3 regions of the Cupriavidus sp. 30B13 genome follow, and region 1 is predicted to be linked to each of the others. Evidence: predicted binding sites of a transcription regulator. Region 1 holds the regulator's gene; each other region holds the start of a gene.
The links. The regulator LexA, encoded in region 1, represses DNA repair genes until DNA is damaged. The targets are predictions, from matches to a motif close to ACTGTATNNNNATACAGT.
Positions count from the first base shown of each region.

Region 2: a site for LexA is predicted at 3,244-3,261, ahead of ACKI2N_RS02930 (ATP-dependent helicase). Genes of this name have one in related genera too.
Region 3: a site for LexA is predicted at 1,417-1,434, ahead of recA (recombinase RecA). Genes of this name have one in related genera too.

Region 1 is NZ_CP188223.1:2,465,306-2,471,171, forward strand. It holds gene ACKI2N_RS11285 (asparaginase) at 1-547, opposite strand, end outside; gene lexA (transcriptional repressor LexA) at 794-1,450, shown strand; gene ACKI2N_RS11295 (hypothetical protein) at 1,571-1,741, shown strand; tRNA gene ACKI2N_RS11300 (tRNA-His) at 1,878-1,953, shown strand; gene ACKI2N_RS11305 (DUF808 domain-containing protein) at 2,536-3,465, shown strand; rRNA gene rrf (5S ribosomal RNA) at 3,596-3,708, opposite strand; rRNA gene ACKI2N_RS11315 (23S ribosomal RNA) at 3,842-5,866, opposite strand, start outside.
Region 2 is NZ_CP188223.1:613,663-619,528, forward strand. It holds gene cmdF (tyrosine 2,3-aminomutase) at 1-1,002, shown strand, start outside; gene ACKI2N_RS02930 (ATP-dependent helicase) at 1,031-3,079, opposite strand; gene ACKI2N_RS02935 (TlpA disulfide reductase family protein) at 3,359-3,916, opposite strand; gene ACKI2N_RS02940 (thioredoxin) at 4,090-4,611, opposite strand; gene ACKI2N_RS02945 (hypothetical protein) at 4,789-5,382, shown strand; gene ACKI2N_RS02950 (LysE family transporter) at 5,436-5,866, shown strand, end outside.
Region 3 is NZ_CP188223.1:940,237-946,102, reverse strand. It holds gene recX (recombination regulator RecX) at 1-22, opposite strand, end outside; gene recA (recombinase RecA) at 139-1,206, opposite strand; gene ACKI2N_RS04465 (response regulator) at 1,516-2,202, shown strand; gene ACKI2N_RS04460 (sensor histidine kinase N-terminal domain-containing protein) at 2,291-3,883, shown strand; gene ACKI2N_RS04455 (DUF4212 domain-containing protein) at 3,880-4,239, shown strand; gene ACKI2N_RS04450 (MFS transporter) at 4,497-5,866, shown strand, end outside.

The sequences.
Region 1 (5,866 bases):
CGCCCAGCGGCGAAGCAAAGGCGTTCACCGCCGCCGCATGGGCTTTCACGGCATCGCGCGCGGCGTGGATTTCCTGGTTGATCACCACCAGCACGCCCTTCCCCGCCGATTCCGCATGGCTGGCCACGCGCACCGCATCGAGCAGGTTCAGTGGCCCGTCGGCGGACAGCGAGGTCGACGGCCGCATGGCGGCAGTCAGGACGACAGGCAGCGTGGCCGGACAAGCCAGGTGCAGCACCATCGCCGTTTCCTCCAGCGTGTCGGTGCCGTGGGTCACGACAATGCCGGCGACGTCAGGCTGCGCGGACCAGAAACGGATCCGCTCGACCAGCTTAGACCAGAGCGCGAACGACATGTCCTTGCTGTCCACCTGCGCCACCTGCTCCGCCTCGATGCGCGCCACCTCGCCCAGCGCGGGCACGGCCCCGAGCAGCGCCGTCACCGGCACGGTGGCCGCCTGGTACTTGGCGCTGCTGGCGGGATTGGACGAGGAACCGGCAATGGTACCGCCGGTGGCAAGCACAACGACGCGACGCAGTGAGGACATGGCGGGGACGTATTCGGGAAGCCTGGAATCGGAAGACGCTCGATCAGAACGATGGCGCGTGCGCGGATTGTAACCCCGCCGATACCGCCGCCCCGCAAAGCGTTCCGCCGCGCTAGCGCGTTGCGAAGCGCCTGTCCATGAGCGTGTGCCCAAAAATTCCGCTTGCACTTCACTCGATACTGTATAAAATCACAGCATACTGTTTAAACATACAGTGCCCTCTAATAACAGCGAACAACGGCGACCATGGCGACCCTGACACCGCGGCAGCAGCAGATTTTCGACCTGATTCGCAGCACCCTTCAGCACACCGGCTTTCCGCCGACGCGCGCCGAGATCGCCGCCAAGTTCGGCTTCTCTTCGCCCAATGCCGCGGAAGAACATCTTCGCGCGCTGGCCCGCAAGGGCGTGATCGAGCTCACGCCCGGCGCGTCGCGCGGCATCCGCCTCAAGGTGTCGCGCAGCGATTCCGAACTTCCCGACCAGTTCTCCCTGCCCATGGCCGGCGTCATGCAACTGACGCTGCCGCTGGTCGGACGCGTCGCGGCTGGCAGCCCGATCCTGGCCGCGGAACACATCGACCGGCAGTACCAGGTGGATGCCTCCGTCTTCGAGGTCCAGCCTGATTACCTGCTGCGCGTGCGCGGCCTGAGCATGCGCGACGCCGGCATCCTCGACGGCGACCTGCTCGCGGTCAAGCGCGCCAGCGAAGCCGCCAACGGCAAGATCGTGGTGGCCCGCCTCGGCGACGACGTCACCGTCAAACGCCTCAACCGCCGCGGCGACACGATCGAACTGATCGCGGAAAACCCCGATTTCACCAACATCATCGTCGAGCCGGACCGGGAAGAGTTCTCCCTGGAAGGCATTGCCGTCGGCCTGATCCGTACCGGCGCGTTCTGAAAGTCCCAAGCCCCAAGTGCGGCTGGAGCGGGCTCGCCCGCCTCGAGCTGCACCCGATATGCCAACCCCATCCGCCCCGCGGGTGCCGTCAACCGTTGTTGCAAATCATCAGGTGTAGCCATGCTGCCAGCCAACCGCTTCTCGTCCCGCCGCCCCGTCAAGCCCGTGCCGTTCCGCCAGTCCAAAGGCGTGCGCATCTATCAGGGCGCGCAGCGCCGCACCATGGTTGGCAGCATGGCCGCCATCTGCCGCATGCTCGAACTGGAAGACCTGCCCAAGCTTTCCGCATGAGGACGGCGCCAGGATCCTGTCTATGCGGGCCTGCGCCGGCTTCCAGATTTTTTTGAGCGAAGTACTAGCCATCCGTTATTGAAGTTTGTATAATCTTGTTTTTCGTCGATCAGCACTCAGCTGAAAGACAACGACGGTGGCTGTAGCTCAGTTGGTAGAGTCCAGGATTGTGATTCCTGTCGTCGTGGGTTCGAGTCCCATCAGCCACCCCAAGAATTCGTTCTACAAAACAGCGCCTTAGCCAAGGCGCTGTTTTTGTTTTGGGCTTCGGCTTTCCATATCGATCCGCGCCAATTCCCCCGGCGGAAATGCGCCCTTCTTCCACGTCCGTAGTCCTCCAGCGGCATTTCGCCCGCCGTCGATCCGCGTCATTGCCCCAGCCGATACTCCCAGCCGCCCTTCGCGCGGGTCGGACCGTTTGCAATTGTTGACAGCCAGACGATGCATTGCCTCTTATGCTGGTCGTGGCACCTTTCCGCTTGGTGCCCATATTCGACACTTCACGATGCCGCTGCGCCTCTCCCCAGGTCCAGCGGCATTTTTTTCGGTGACATGGGCAGATTGCCACGGTGACAGTTGTTGACAGTCAGCGCCCCTTTGCCCTGCTAGCCTTGAATCTCGCATCGTCGCCCTCCGCTGGGCACGGCGCGGCTTCCTGTCCCCGCCGGGCATCCGTGCCCGGCGGGGTTTTCTTTTTCTGTCTGGGGTTCCGGACCGCTATCCGTGCGCCGCGGCGGCATGTCGTCTACAGGGGATGGCATTATCCTGACGACACCACATCCAGGAGATTGGACATGGCCGGCTCGAGCCTGCTGCTGCTGATCGACGACATCACGTCCATCCTTGACGACGTGGCGACCATGAGCAAGGTCGCCGCCAAGAATACCGCCGGCGTACTCGGCGACGATCTCACTCTCAACGCCCAGCAAGTCAGCGATGTGAAAGCCGACCGCGAGCTGCCGGTAGTGTGGGCGGTGGCGAAGGGCTCGTTGCGGAACAAGGCAATCCTGGTGCCATCGGCACTTGCGATCAGTGCGGCGGTTCCCTGGGCGATCGTGCCTTTGCTGATGGCGGGAGGCACCTTTCTCTGCTACGAGGGATTCGAGAAGGTGACGCACAGTCTTCTGCATCGGAAGGTTTCAGATGCAGGGCCTAGCCATGGCCGGCCTCCGGCAATGGATCCGGCGGCGCTTGAAAAAACCAAGATTCGCGGCGCGGTCCGCACGGACTTCATCCTGTCCGCGGAGATTATCGTGATCTCCCTTGGCACCGTTTCCGAGGCGACGTTCGGCACGCAGGTGGCCGTGTTGTCGGTCATCGCGCTTGTCATGACCGCAGGCGTCTACGGCCTGGTGGCCGGCATCGTCAGACTGGATGACGCCGGGATTTATCTTCGCCAGCGGCAGTCGGCGGCTGCGCGCGCCACCGGCCACGCCATCCTGCGCATGGCGCCATGGTTGATGCGCGCGCTCTCGGTAGCGGGTACGGTGGCCATGTTCCTGGTCGGCGGCGGGATTCTTGTACATGGATTTCCTGGCGCGCACCAGGTGACGGAGTTCGCCCACACGTTGCTGGCAGATTTGCCAGGCCTGGGAGGAGGTATCGGGATATTTGTCCCCCTGCTCGTCAATGGCGCGGCAGGCATTGCGGCAGGCGCGCTGGTCACCGTGGTGGTGATGGCGGTCAAACGCGGGATGCGGATTTTGCGGCAATCGTCCGACTAGACGCCATAGCCGGATCAGGCGCTATCGCACGGCAAGGGGCACGCGGATCTGATTTTATCGTCGCGAGCTTATCGTCGCCGCCCAAAAGCAAAACCCCCCAGTAGGAGGTACTGGGGGGTTTCAAGGGAGAGCCTGGCGATTACCTACTTTCACACGGGTATCCGCACTATCATCGGCGTGGAGTCGTTTCACGGTCCTGTTCGGGATGGGAAGGGGTGGTTCCAACTCGCTATGGTCACCAGGCATAAACGGTGTGCCGTGCTGGCGAACTGGCCAACACAGCAAATAGGGATGTAGTCAGGTTGTGTCTTGTATCGGCCAGGCTGCTGGGCAGCGGCACGCGATACACTCAACCAGGCAGAAACACACTGGTTATAGGATCAAGCCTTACGGGCAATTAGTACTGGTTAGCTTAACGCATTACTGCGCTTCCACACCCAGCCTATCAACGTCCTGGTCTCGAACGACCCTTCAAGGAGGTCAAGCCTCCAGGGAATCCTCATCTTCAGGCGAGTTTCCCGCTTAGATGCTTTCAGCGGTTATCTCTTCCGTACATAGCTACCCTGCGATGCCTCTGGCGAGACAACAGGTACACCAGCGGTACGTCCACTCCGGTCCTCTCGTACTAGGAGCAGCCCCCGTCAAGATTCCAACGCCCACGGCAGATAGGGACCAAACTGTCTCACGACGTTTTAAACCCAGCTCACGTACCTCTTTAAATGGCGAACAGCCATACCCTTGGGACCGGCTACAGCCCCAGGATGAGATGAGCCGACATCGAGGTGCCAAACACCGCCGTCGATATGAACTCTTGGGCGGTATCAGCCTGTTATCCCCAGAGTACCTTTTATCCGTTGAGCGATGGCCCTTCCATTCAGAACCACCGGATCACTATGTCCTGCTTTCGCACCTGCTCGACTTGTCGGTCTCGCAGTTAAGCACGCTTTTGCCATTGCACTTTAGGTACGATGTCCGACCGTACCAAGCGTACCTTCGAACTCCTCCGTTACACTTTGGGAGGAGACCGCCCCAGTCAAACTGCCTACCATGCACTGTCCCCGACCCGGATTCACGGGCCAAGGTTAGAACCTCAAACAAACCAGGGTGGTATTTCAAGGACGGCTCCACGCAGACTAGCGTCCACGCTTCAAAGCCTCCCACCTATCCTACACAGATCGGTTCAAAGTCCAATGCAAAGCTACAGTAAAGGTTCATGGGGTCTTTCCGTCTAGCCGCGGGGAGATTGCATCATCACAAACACTTCAACTTCGCTGAGTCTCGGGAGGAGACAGTGTGGCCATCGTTACGCCATTCGTGCAGGTCGGAACTTACCCGACAAGGAATTTCGCTACCTTAGGACCGTTATAGTTACGGCCGCCGTTTACCGGGACTTCAATCAAGAGCTTGCACCCCATCATTTAATCTTCCGGCACCGGGCAGGCGTCACACCCTATACGTCCACTTTCGTGTTTGCAGAGTGCTGTGTTTTTATTAAACAGTCGCAGCCACCATTTTATTGCAACCCCTTCACCCTCCTGGCGCAGGCCAGTCAAGCTACAAGGGCGTACCTTATCCCGAAGTTACGGTACCAATTTGCCGAGTTCCTTCTCCCGAGTTCTCTCAAGCGCCTTAGAATACTCATCTCGCCCACCTGTGTCGGTTTGCGGTACGGTCTCGTATGACTGAAGCTTAGAGGCTTTTCTTGGAACCACTTCCAATTGCTTCGCAGCACTAGGCCGCTCGCCCCGCATCCTTGAATTCCGCGCCCGGATTTGCCTAAGCGCCTTCTCCAATGCAGGGACCGGGACTTCCAACACCCGGACAACCTTCCGCGATCCGTCCCCCCATCGCATCATACGACGGTGCAGGAATATTAACCTGCTTCCCATCAGCTACGCATCTCTGCCTCGCCTTAGGGGCCGACTCACCCTACGCCGATGAACGTTGCGTAGGAAACCTTGGGCTTACGGCGAGGGGGCTTTTCACCCCCTTTATCGCTACTCATGTCAGCATTCGCACTTCTGATACCTCCAGCATCCTTTACAAGACACCTTCACAGGCTTACAGAACGCTCTCCTACCACGCACTTGCGTGCGTCCGCAGCTTCGGTGACTGGCTTAGCCCCGTTACATCTTCCGCGCAGGACGACTCGATCAGTGAGCTATTACGCTTTCTTTAAAGGGTGGCTGCTTCTAAGCCAACCTCCTGACTGTTTTAGCCTTCCCACTTCGTTTCCCACTTAGCCAATCTTAGGGACCTTAGCTGGCGGTCTGGGTTGTTTCCCTCTTGACACCGGACGTTAGCACCCGATGTCTGTCTCCCGTGATTGCACTCTTCGGTATTCGGAGTTTGCTATGGCGGGGTAATCAGCAATAGACCCCCCAACCATGACAGTGCTCTA
Region 2 (5,866 bases), 1.9 Mb from region 1:
GGCACCTCGGCCATGACCGGCATGTCGTGCCTGCTGCTGGAAACCATGCGCGCGCAGGTGACGCAGGCGGAGATCATCGCCGCGCTGGCGCTCGAAGGGCTGAACGCCTCGGCCGACGCCTTCATGACGCATGGCCACGACATCGCCAAGCCGCATCCCGGGCAGGTGCGGTCCGCGGCCAATATGCGCGCGCTGCTGGCGGGCGCCACGCGCCTGTCGGGCCACGGCGAGCTGGCCGGCGAGATGAAGACGCGCGCCGGCGGCGAGAAGAACACCGGCACCGGCGTATTCATCCAGAAGGCCTATACGCTGCGCTGCATCCCGCAGGTGCTGGGCGCGGTGCGCGACACGCTGGGCCATTGCGCCGCGGTGGTGGAGCGCGAGCTGAACTCGTCCAACGACAACCCGCTGTTCTTCGACGACGGCGAGCTGTTCCACGGCGGCAATTTCCACGGCCAGCAGGTGGCGTTCGCGATGGACTTCCTCGCCATCGCGGCCACGCAGCTCGGCGTGGTGTCCGAGCGCCGCCTGAACCGCCTGCTCAGCCCGCACCTGAACAACGGGCTGCCGGCGTTCCTGGCGGCGGCCAACGAGGGCCTGAGCTGCGGCTTTGCCGGCGCGCAGTACCCGGCCACGGCGCTGATCGCCGAGAACCGCACCATCTGCAGCCCGGCCAGCATCCAGAGCGTGCCGTCCAACGGCGACAACCAGGACGTGGTGAGCATGGGCCTGATCGGCGCGCGCAACGCGCGCCGCATCATCGACAACAACCAGTACATCCTGGCCGTGGAACTGCTGGCCGCGTGCCAGGCGGCCGAACTGGCGGGCGCGGTGGCGCACCTGTCGCCGGCCGGGCGCGCGGTGTTCGGCTTCGTGCGCGAGCGCGTGCCGTTCCTGGACATGGACCGCTACATGACCGACGACATCGAAGCCATCGCCGCGCAGTTGCGCGCGGGCGCGCTGGTGGCGGTGGTGCGCGCGGCGGGCGCCGCGGTGCACTGACGCGCCGCCATGCGTCGATGCGCGGCCGCTAGCGCCACATGTCGCGCATCTTGCCGCCGAGGTCCAGCTTCGGCAGCGAGGCCTTGGCCGGGGCCTGCGGCACGGGCGGCGGCTCCGGCCACGCCCGGCTGTGGAACAGCGGCATCACGCGGTTGGGCAGGAAGCGCGTGCGCGAGGCATAGATATGGCGGTCGCCGAAGCCGCTTTGCTGCTGCACGTAGAAGCGCTGCGGCACCACGATGTCCAGGTGGTCGCGCGCGCGCGTCATGGCCACGTAGAGCAGGCGGCGTTCTTCCTCGATTTCCTCGGTGGTGCCGGTGGCCAGGTCCGACGGCATGCAGCCATCCACGGCATTGAGCACGTAGACCGCCTTCCATTCCTGGCCCTTGGCCGAGTGGATGGTGGAGAGGATCAGGTAGTCCTCGTCGCGCAGCGGCGCGCCGGATTCGTCGCTGGAGGCGTCGGGCGGGTCCAGCGTGAGCTCGGTCAGGAAACGCTCGCGCGAGGCATAGGTGGCGGCGACGCGCTCGAGCTGCTGCAGGTCGGCGGCGCGCGCGTGGGCGTCGTCGTGCATGCGCTCCAGGTGCGGCTGGTACCACGCCACCACCTGCTCGAAGACCGATGGCCACGGCGCGGCCGGCGCCATCAGGACGCGCGCCAGCGCGACGAATTCCGGCCAGGCCTCGGCCGCGGCCGGCGGCGCCTCGAACGACTCGAGCGCGAACAGCGGCTCGGTGGCGACCTCGATGGCGTCGAGCACGCGCGCGGCGGTCTTGGGCCCCACGCCGGGCATCAGTTGCAGGCTGCGGAAGGCCGCCATGCGGTCGCGCGGGTTTTCCATCCAGCGCACCACCGCCAGCACGTCCTTGACGTGGGTCGATTCCAGGAATTTCAGGCCGCCGAACTTCACGAACGGGATGTTGCGGCGGACCAGCTCGATCTCCAGCTGGGCGCTGTAGTCGGCGGCGCGGAACAGCACCGCCTGCGAGATCAGCGCCAGCCCGGCCTCGCGCCGCGCCAGGATCTGCTCGGCCACGTAGCGGGCCTGGTCGGCTTCGTCGTTGACCACCACGATGTGCGGCTTTTCGGCCGAGGCGCGCTCGGACCACAGGTCCTTGGTGAAGCGCTCGGCCGCCAGGCCGATCACGGCGTTGGCGGCCGACAGGATGGGCTGCGTGGAGCGGTAGTTCTGCGACAGCGTGACCGTGTCCGCCGCCGGCGAGAACTGCGTGGGGAAATCGAGGATGTTGCGCACCGTGGCGCCACGGAAGGCATAGATGGACTGGGCGTCGTCGCCCACCACCGTGAGGCCGCGCCCGTGCGGCTTGAGCGCCAGCAGGATGGCGGCCTGCAGCGCGTTGGTGTCCTGGTATTCGTCGACCAGCACGTGGTCGAAGCGCGCGCCCATGTCCTGCGCCAGCGCCGGTTCGCCGAGCGCCTGGGCCCAGTAGAGCAGCAGGTCGTCGTAGTCGAGCACCTGCTGCTTCTGCTTGGCCTCCACGTAGCCGGCGAACAGGCCGCGCAGCGCGTCGGCCCACTGGGCGTAGCGCGGGAACCAGTGCTTGAGCACGTCTTCGAGCGGGGCCTGGGTGTTGACCACGCGCGAGTAGATCGACAGGCAGGTTTCCTTGCGCGGGAAGCGCGAGGCCTGCGCCGACAGGCCGAGGTCGTGCCGCACCATGTTCATCAGGTCGGCGGCGTCGCCGCGGTCGCTGATGGTGAAGGCGGGCGACAGGCCCAGCGTCTCGGCGTACTCGCGCAGCAGGCGCGCGCCGATGGCGTGGAAGGTGCCCGACCATTGCAGCGCGGCGCGCCCGGCGCCGCTGGCCTGGTTGCCGAGCGCCTGGTCGACGATGCGCTCGACGCGGCGCCCCATCTCGGCGGCGGCGCGCCGCGAGAACGTCAGCAGCAGGATGCGGCGTGGATCGGCGCCGCCCAGCACCAGGTGCGCCACGCGGTGCGCCAGCGTATTGGTCTTGCCCGAGCCGGCGCCGGCGATGATCAGCAGCGGCGCGGCCGCCTCGTGCGTCACGGCGGCGCGCTGCTCGGGGTTCAGCCTGGCCAGATGCGGCGGCACGTCCGCGGCGGGCTGTGGCGGCGGGGCGGGCGGGGCTGGACGGGCATCGCCGGGCGTGGCGACAGGGGCGGAATCGAGTAACACGGCAGGGCCTCAGGGATGCGGGCGCGCGCATGTGCGCTGCCGGGCATGGGCGGGACGAAGGCGAAAAACGGCTGCCGGTAACTGTATATCCATACAGGCCGCGCGCGCAAGCCGCAGCGTTGCGCGCGCGGCCTTGCCATCAGGACAGTGCCTGCAAAGGCTGGCGCAGGGAAAGGATCGGGGGACCGGGCGCGGTCAGGCGGCCTTGGCCAGGGCGCCGTCGAGCAGTTTGTGCAGTGCGTCCCACTCGGGTTCGCCCACGTAGCGCTTGAGGATGTGGCCGTCCTTGTCGATCACGAAGGTGGTCGGGGTCAGCTGCACTTCGCCGAAGGCCTTGGCGGCGGCGCCGTCGGAATCCATCGCCACCTTGAACGGCAGCTGGCGCGTTTGCGCATAATTCATCACGTACATGGGCGGGTCGTAGCTCATCGCCACGGCCACGAACTCCAGGCCCTTGCCCTTGAACTTGTCGTAGGTGCGGACCATTTCCGGCATCTCCTTGACGCAGGTGACGCAACTGGTGGCCCAGAAGTTGACCAGGTAGACCTTGCCCTTGAGGTCGGCGGTGCTGACCTTTTCGCCCGACAGCAGGGTGAAGGTGGCGGGCGGCGCGGAGTTGGCCGGCGCGATGGCGCGGTAGCCGAAGAAGCCGAGCACGGCGACCAGCACCACGGCGCCGGCGACGGGCCAGAGCTTGCGTCGGGCGGAGGCGGTGGCCGGGATGGACTTGGCGGGGGAGGCCGAGGTCGTCATGATGCTTGCCGGCGGATCATGCCGGCGGGTCAGGGACAAGCTCCTATTCTACTGCCGCGGCCGCTGCGCTGCCGGAGGCAATGCCCGGGGCGGCCAGGCTGCGGCGATTGGCCGCAGTGCCGCGCGACGGCGGCGTGGAATCGGCGTGGAATCAGCGTTGAATCAGCGTTGAATCAGCGGGGCGCGGCCAGCGCCGCGCGGGCCTGGTCCAGCGCCTGCTCCAGGTAGGCGCCGTAGAAATCCGGCTGCAGGCCGCGCAGCGGCGAGGCCAGCGAGCGGCCGCGCGCGTCGAGGAACAGCACCGTGGGCGCCACCGACACGTTGTGGCTGCGCGCCCATTCGCGCGCGGTGGTCATGGTGCCGTCGGCATTGCGCAGCGGCGTGCCGGCGGTCATGTCCAGCTCGCGCGCCTCGATTTCGCCGGCGGCGGCCTGCGGGCCGAGATAATTGCGGCGCACGGTTTCGCAGTAGACGCAGCCGGGCAGGCTGACCAGCACCACGAGCGGCTCGCCCCTGCCGGCGGCGGCCGCGCCTTGCGCGGCGAGGTCGGTGGCGGGAGGCAGATGGGCGGGCGCGGCCTGCGCGCCCGCGCCGCCGGCGAGCAGGGCGGCGCCCAGCAGCAGGGCGGCCACGGCATGCCGGACGCGCGTCCCGGGGGGCGGCGGCGATGGCGAAAGGCGGGGGAAACGTGGCATGGCCGGGCAGGGAATGCGCGCGCTTGCGCGGGTTCCCCGATAATAGCGGCTTCCGCTCGCATCCGCGGGGCCATGCCGGCCTGCCGCGGGTGCGGGACCGCACCATCATGCCGCGGCAGTCCGCGGGACCGCTGCGCTATCCTCTTCCTCCTATCCTCTTCGCCTACCGCCGCCGCGATGCTCCACGCCTGGTTTGCCCGCCTGCCGTCCACGCTGTCCGTTCTTGGCGCAGCCGCCGCCGTCTGCGCATTGGCCGCGTGCTCGCCGCGCTATGACTGGCGCACCATCCAGTCCAGCGAGGGTGCCTACGCCGCGCTCTACCCGGGCAAGCCGACCGGCGCCGCGCGCGAGGTGGCGATCGCCGGGCGCAAGCTGCCGATGACGATGGAGGCCGCGCGCGTCGACGAGACCCTGTTCGCGGTGGGCGTGGTGACCTTGCCCGCCGACGACGCCGCCTTGCGCCAGGCCGCGCTGGAATCGATGCAGGCCGGGCTGCTCGGCAATCTCGGCCCGCATCCCGCCGGGGCGGTCAAGACCCGCCAGGTGACGGTGATGTCGGCCGCCACGCCGGCGGTGGCGCTGCCGGGCGTGGAGGTGCAGGTGGCGGCGGTGTCGCCGCAGGACCAGGCGCCGCGCCGGCTGACCGCGCGGCTGGTGGCCTCGGGCGTGCGCGTCTACCAGGCGGTGGTGCTGGAGTCCGGCGACGCGGCGCGCGACCAGCGCCAGGCGGAGCAGATCGACCAGTTCCTGACGGGCTTCCACCCGTTCTGAGCGCGGTTCGAGCCTGCGGGACCGGTGCAACGGTTTTTTCAAGGAGTGATGTCATGCGTTGGGAAGTTTGGCTGGCCTATTTCGCGGCCTGCTGGGTGATTGCCGTGTCGCCGGGGTCGGGCGCGGTGCTGTCGATGAGCCACGGCCTGTCCTACGGGCTGCGCAAGACCACCACCACCATCTTCGGCCTGCAGGCCGGGCTGGTGATCATCCTGCTGGTGGCGGGCGGCGGCCTGGGCGCGCTGCTGCTGGCTTCCGAGCACGCCTTCGCCGTGGTCAAGACGGTGGGCGCGCTGTACCTGATCTACCTGGGCGTGCAGCAATGGCGCGCGCGCGTGGAAGACAGCCCGGCCGAGGCCGATACGGCGGCCGCCCCGCGCGTGGCCGCGCTCAGCCCGCGCCGGCGCTTCGCCACCGGCCTGCTGACCAACGTGACCAATCCCAAGGGCATCATCTTCATGGTCGCGGTGCTGCCGCAGTTCAT
Region 3 (5,866 bases), 1.5 Mb from region 1:
AAAGAGGGGGACGAGTGGCCATGAAAGAGACGTCGCGAATGCACACCGGGGCGGCCGTGCCGCATGCACGTGCCGCCCCGGCCAGGGTCCGGATCGGGCGAGCTCAGCGCCGGGGCGCTGCCGCCCGGCCGCGGACGTTCACTCCGCGTCCGCGGTCGCCGCGGCGGCCGGCGTGCCGTTCATCAGCGCCACGCCCAGCGTCTCGCGCACCTTGTTCTCGATCTCGTCGGCGATGTCGGGATTCTCGCGCAGGTATTCGCGCGCGTTGTCCTTGCCCTGGCCGATCTTCTCGCCCTTGTAGCTGTACCAGGCGCCGGACTTCTCGACGATCTTGGCGTCCACGCCGAGGTCGATGATCTCGCCCTGGCGCGAAATGCCCTGGCCGTAGAGGATGTCGAAGAAGGCTTCGCGGAACGGCGGCGAGACCTTGTTCTTGACCACCTTGACCTTGGTTTCGTTGCCGATCACGTCGTCGCCCTTCTTGATCGAGCCGATGCGGCGGATGTCGAGGCGCACCGAGGCGTAGAACTTGAGGGCATTGCCGCCGGTGGTGGTTTCGGGCGAACCGAACATCACGCCGATCTTCATGCGGATCTGGTTGATGAAGATCACCAGGCAGTTGGTGCGCTTGATGGTGCCGGTCAGCTTGCGCAGCGCCTGGCTCATCAGGCGGGCCTGCAGGCCGGGCAGCGAATCGCCCATCTCGCCCTCGATTTCGGCCTTGGGCACCAAGGCCGCCACCGAGTCGATCACGATCAGGTCGACCGAGCCCGAGCGCACCAGCGCGTCGGTGATTTCCAGGGCCTGCTCGCCGGTGTCCGGCTGCGAGATCAGCAGGTCGCCCACGGCCACGCCGAGCTTGCTGGCGTAGTTGACGTCGAGCGCGTGCTCGGCGTCGATAAAGGCGCAGGTGCCGCCCAGCTTCTGCATCTCGGCCACCACCTGCAGCGTCAGCGTGGTCTTGCCCGAGGATTCCGGGCCGTAGATTTCCACCACGCGGCCGCGCGGCAGGCCGCCGACGCCCAGCGCGATGTCCAGGCCCAGCGAACCGGTGGACACGACCTGGATATCCTGGTCGATTTCGGCTTCGCCCAGTTTCATGATCGAGCCCTTGCCGAACTGCTTCTCGATCTGGGCCAGCGCGGCCGCCAGCGCCTTCTGCTTTTCGGCGCTTACGCCAGCACCCGCCTTCTTGCCGTCATCCATGGTCGTCCTTCCGTCAATGGTGTATAAATAGGCCGCATGTGGCGCGCTGCCTGCTTTTGCGGGCTTTCGCCCGCTCCGCCGCCCGACTCGGTACGTGCCCTGCCCGTGGCAGCGGCGCGTAATATGAGAGACAGTGGAGAAATCCGATAAAAAATCCGGTAAGAATCCGGTAGATGCCGGCCGCGCACAACGCGACCGGAACAAGCGGGTACTGTATAAAAAAACAGTATGCTTGGCAAGCCCCGCCCGCACCGCCGGCAACACCTGGTGGCAAAGGGGCGACAAAGCCGAGCCTGGGTGGAGACAACCATGCGTATTCTGATCGCCGAAGATGACGACGTGCTGGCAGACGGCCTCACGCGCTCCCTGCGCCACTCCGGCTATGCCGTCGACCATGTCGCCAGCGGGGTGGAAGCCGATTCGGCGCTATCCACCCAGGCCTTCGACCTGCTCATTCTCGACCTCGGCCTGCCGCGCCTGCCCGGCCTGGAGGTGCTCAAGCGCCTGCGCGCGCGCGGCGCCATGCTGCCGGTGCTGATCCTGACCGCCGCCGACGGCGTGGACGAGCGCGTCAAGGGGCTGGACCTGGGCGCCGACGACTACATGGCCAAGCCCTTCGCCCTGTCCGAGCTGGAGGCGCGCGTGCGCGCGCTGGTGCGGCGCGGCGCGGGCGGCGGCGCCACGCTCACGCACCACGGCCCGCTGGCGTTCGACCAGGTCGGCCGCATCGCCTACCTGAACGAGCAGATGCTGGACCTCTCCGCGCGCGAGGTGGGGCTGCTGGAAATCCTGCTGACCCGCACCGGGCGGCTGGTCTCGAAGGAACAACTGGTGGACCACCTGTGCGAATGGGGCGAGGAAGTCAGCAACAACGCCATCGAGGTCTATGTGCACCGGCTGCGCAAGAAGATCGAGGTGGGCGGCATCCGCATCGCCACGGTGCGCGGCCTGGGCTATTGCCTGGAGAAATTCCAGGTCGCCGCGGTGCACGACTAGGAAACCGGGAGACGCCGCCCGCCACGCTCGCCGCCTGACCCTGTCCCTGCCCCGGCCACCGCGCCCCGGACCAGCCCACCCTTCTGCCATGAGCCTGCTGCGACTGCCCCGGCGGCGCGCGCGGGCCGCACGGCCCGTCACGCCGCCCCCCAAACCCGCTGCCGCCGATGCCACCGATGCCGCCGGCGCCACCGATGCCGGCCTGGGCGACGAAGCATTGGCCGAAGCGCTGCCGCACCTCGAAGACAGCGCCGGCCACCCGTCGCCGCGCTCGCTGTTCGGCGAGATCCTGGACTGGATGCTGGCGCCGCTGCTGCTGCTGTGGCCGATGAGCATCGCCGTGACCTACCTGGTGGCGAAGTCCATCGCCAACGGGCCGTTCGACCGCTCGCTGGAAGCCAGCGCCATCGTGCTGTCGCAGCAGGTACGCGAGGTCAACGGGCGCGTCACGCTGCAGCTGCCGCTGTCCGCGCGCGAGATCCTGCGCGCCGACGAGAGCGACAACATCTACTACCAGGTGGTCGGCACGCACGGCGAGTTCGTGGCCGGCGACAACGACCTGCCGCTGCCCAGCGAAGACGACCGCGGCCACGCCGGGCTGGTGTCGCTGCGCGACGACCGCGTGGCCGGCAACGACGTGCGCGTGGCCTATACCTACGTCGACCTCAAGCACGGCGGCGACACGCAGCCGGTGCTGGTGCAGGTGGGCGAGACCCTGGACAAGCGCGCGCGCCTGGCCAACGAAATCATCAAGGGCGTGATCCTGCCGCAGTTCGTGATCCTGCCGCTGGCGGTGGTGCTGGTGTGGTTCGGCCTGACGCGCGGGCTGGCGCCGCTCAACGCGATCCAGCAGCGCATCCGCGCGCGCAACCCCGGCGATACCAGCCCCATCGACGAGCACGCCGCGCCCCAGGAGATCACGCCGCTGGTGGCGTCCTTCAACGACCTGCTGGCGCGCCTGGACATGTCGGTGCAGACGCAGAAACGCTTTATCGCCGATGCCGCGCACCAGATGAAGACGCCGCTGGCGGGCCTGCGCATGCAGGCCGAGCTGGCGCAGCGCGAGCAGACGCCGGAGGAGCTGCGCAAGTCGCTGGCGCAGATCGCCGGCAGCTCCGAGCGCACCGCGCACCTGGTGACGCAGTTGCTGTCGCTGGCGCGCATGGAGAACCTGGCCGGCGCCGGCAGCATGGCGCCGCTGGACCTGAGCGCGCTGGCGCGCGACGTGGTCAAGGACTGGCTGCAGCAGGCGTGGGCGCGCCGCATCGACCTCGGCGTCGACGCCGACGATCATCCCGTCATGGTGCAGGGCAACCGCCTGATGCTTACCGAGATGCTGAACAACCTGATCGACAACGCGATCCGCTACACGCCCGCCGGCGGCCACGCCACCGTGCGCGTGCGCGCGGACGCCTTCGAGCCGTTCGCCTACCTCGAAGTGGAAGACACCGGCCCGGGCATCCCGGTGGCCGAGCGCGAGCGCGTGATGGAGCGCTTCTACCGCGTGCTGGGCACGCAGACCCAGGGCAGCGGCCTGGGCCTGGCCATCGTGCGCGAGATCGTGCAGCAGCACGGCGGCGACGTCGCCATCGTCGACAACGTCTACCAGTCGGAGCCGCGCCTGGCCGGGGCCTGCTTCCGCGTCACGCTGCGCCGGCCTGTCGCCGGGGATGCCGCATGAGCAGCGCCGTCCCGCCGCCCGGCCAGCGCATGCCGTCCGACCTGCCCTCCCCGGCCGCGCGCCGCGCCTGGCGCCGCAACCTGCGCTGGATCGCCGCGCTGCTGGCGATCTGGTTCGTGGTCACGTTCGTGGTCAGCTGGTTCGCGCGCGAACTGCGCTTCGACTTCTTCGGCTGGCCCTTCTCGTTCTGGGTCGGCGCGCAGGGCGCGCTGATCGTCTACGTGCTGATGGCGGCGCTCTACGCGTGGCGCATGAACCTGGCCGGCGACGAAGCCGACGAGCCCGCCGACGGCATCGCTGGCAAGGAAGCGCCGGCCCCGCCCATGCCCGGAAGCGGCGGCCAGGATGCTGCATAGCAGGAAAACCGTCATCGCCATGCCAGGCACGCTCCGCCCCGCTTCGGCCGGGCTACGGCGCATCGCGCCGCAACAATCCCGCCGCGTTTTTCGCCTAGCGTATACCCCGAGCGTTTAGTGGCGAACTGGGCGGAAATTGTCAGAACTCAGTAAGTTTCGCCTCCCACAATCCATTGAACTTCGGTGGCTGCGCTGTGTCCGCGCCATGCGTGCCCGCTGCCCACCCGAACGATTCCGATCTCAAAACGGAGGAGACAATGGCTAACGCGCAGAACGTAGCGATGCCCGGCGGCAGCGCCCAGGGTTCGGCAATGACCGCCGAAGAGAAGAAGGTGATTTTCGCCTCCTCTCTCGGCACGGTTTTCGAGTGGTACGACTTTTATCTCTATGGTTCGCTGGCGGCCATCATCGCCAAGCAGTTCTTCGCCGGGCTCGACCCCACCGCGGCCTTCATCTTCGCGCTGCTGGCCTTCGCCGCCGGCTTCATCGTGCGGCCGTTCGGCGCGCTGGTGTTCGGCCGCCTCGGCGACATGATCGGGCGCAAGTACACCTTCCTGGTGACCATCCTGATCATGGGGACCTCGACCTTCATCGTGGGCCTGCTGCCAGGCTTCAACACCATCGGGTGGGCGGCGCCGATCATCCTGATCGCGCTGCGCATGCTGCAGGGCCTGGCGCTCGGCGGCGAGTACGGCGGCGCGGCCACCTACGTGGCCGAGCACGCCCCGCACGGCAAGCGCGGCGCCTACACGGCATGGATCCAGACCACCGCCACGCTCGGCCTGTTCCTGTCGCTGATCGTGATCCTGCTGTGCCGCAACCTGACCGGCGCGGCCTTCGACGACTGGGGCTGGCGCATTCCGTTCCTGGTCTCGATCCTGCTGCTCGCGGTATCGGTCTACATCCGCCTGTCGATGAACGAATCGCCCGCCTTCCAGAAGATGAAGGCCGAGGGCAAGACCTCGAAGGCCCCGCTGACCGAAGCGTTCGCCCAGTGGCGCAACCTGAAGATCGTGATCCTGGCGCTGGTGGGCCTGACCGCCGGCCAGGCCGTGGTCTGGTACACCGGCCAGTTCTACTCGCTGTTCTTCCTGACCCAGGTGCTCAAGGTCGACGCCACCACCGCCAACCTGCTGATCGCGGGCGCGCTGGTGATCGGCACGCCGTTCTTCATCTTCTTCGGCTCGCTGTCCGACAAGATCGGCCGCAAGTGGATCATCATGGCCGGCTGCGCGCTGGCGATGCTGACCTACTTCCCGCTGTTCAAGGCCCTCACCCACTACGCCAACCCGGCGCTGGAACGCGCGCAGCAGACCGCCCAGATCGTCGTCACCGCCGATCCCAAGCAATGCTCCTTCCAGGGCAGCCCGATCGCCCGCGAAATCGATTTCCGCAGCTCCTGCGACATCGTCAAGCGGACCCTGGCACAAGCCTCCGCCAGCTATGAAGTGGTGGAAGCCCCGGCCGGCACGGTGGCCTCGGTGAAGATCGGCGACAAGCAGATCGACGCCTTCAACGCCTCGCTGGATTCCGCCGGCCACAGCTTCGACGACGCCAGCAAGAAACAGATCGCCGCGTTCAAGAAGGAAGTGGGCGGCTCGATGGCCGCGGCCGGCTACCCGACCAA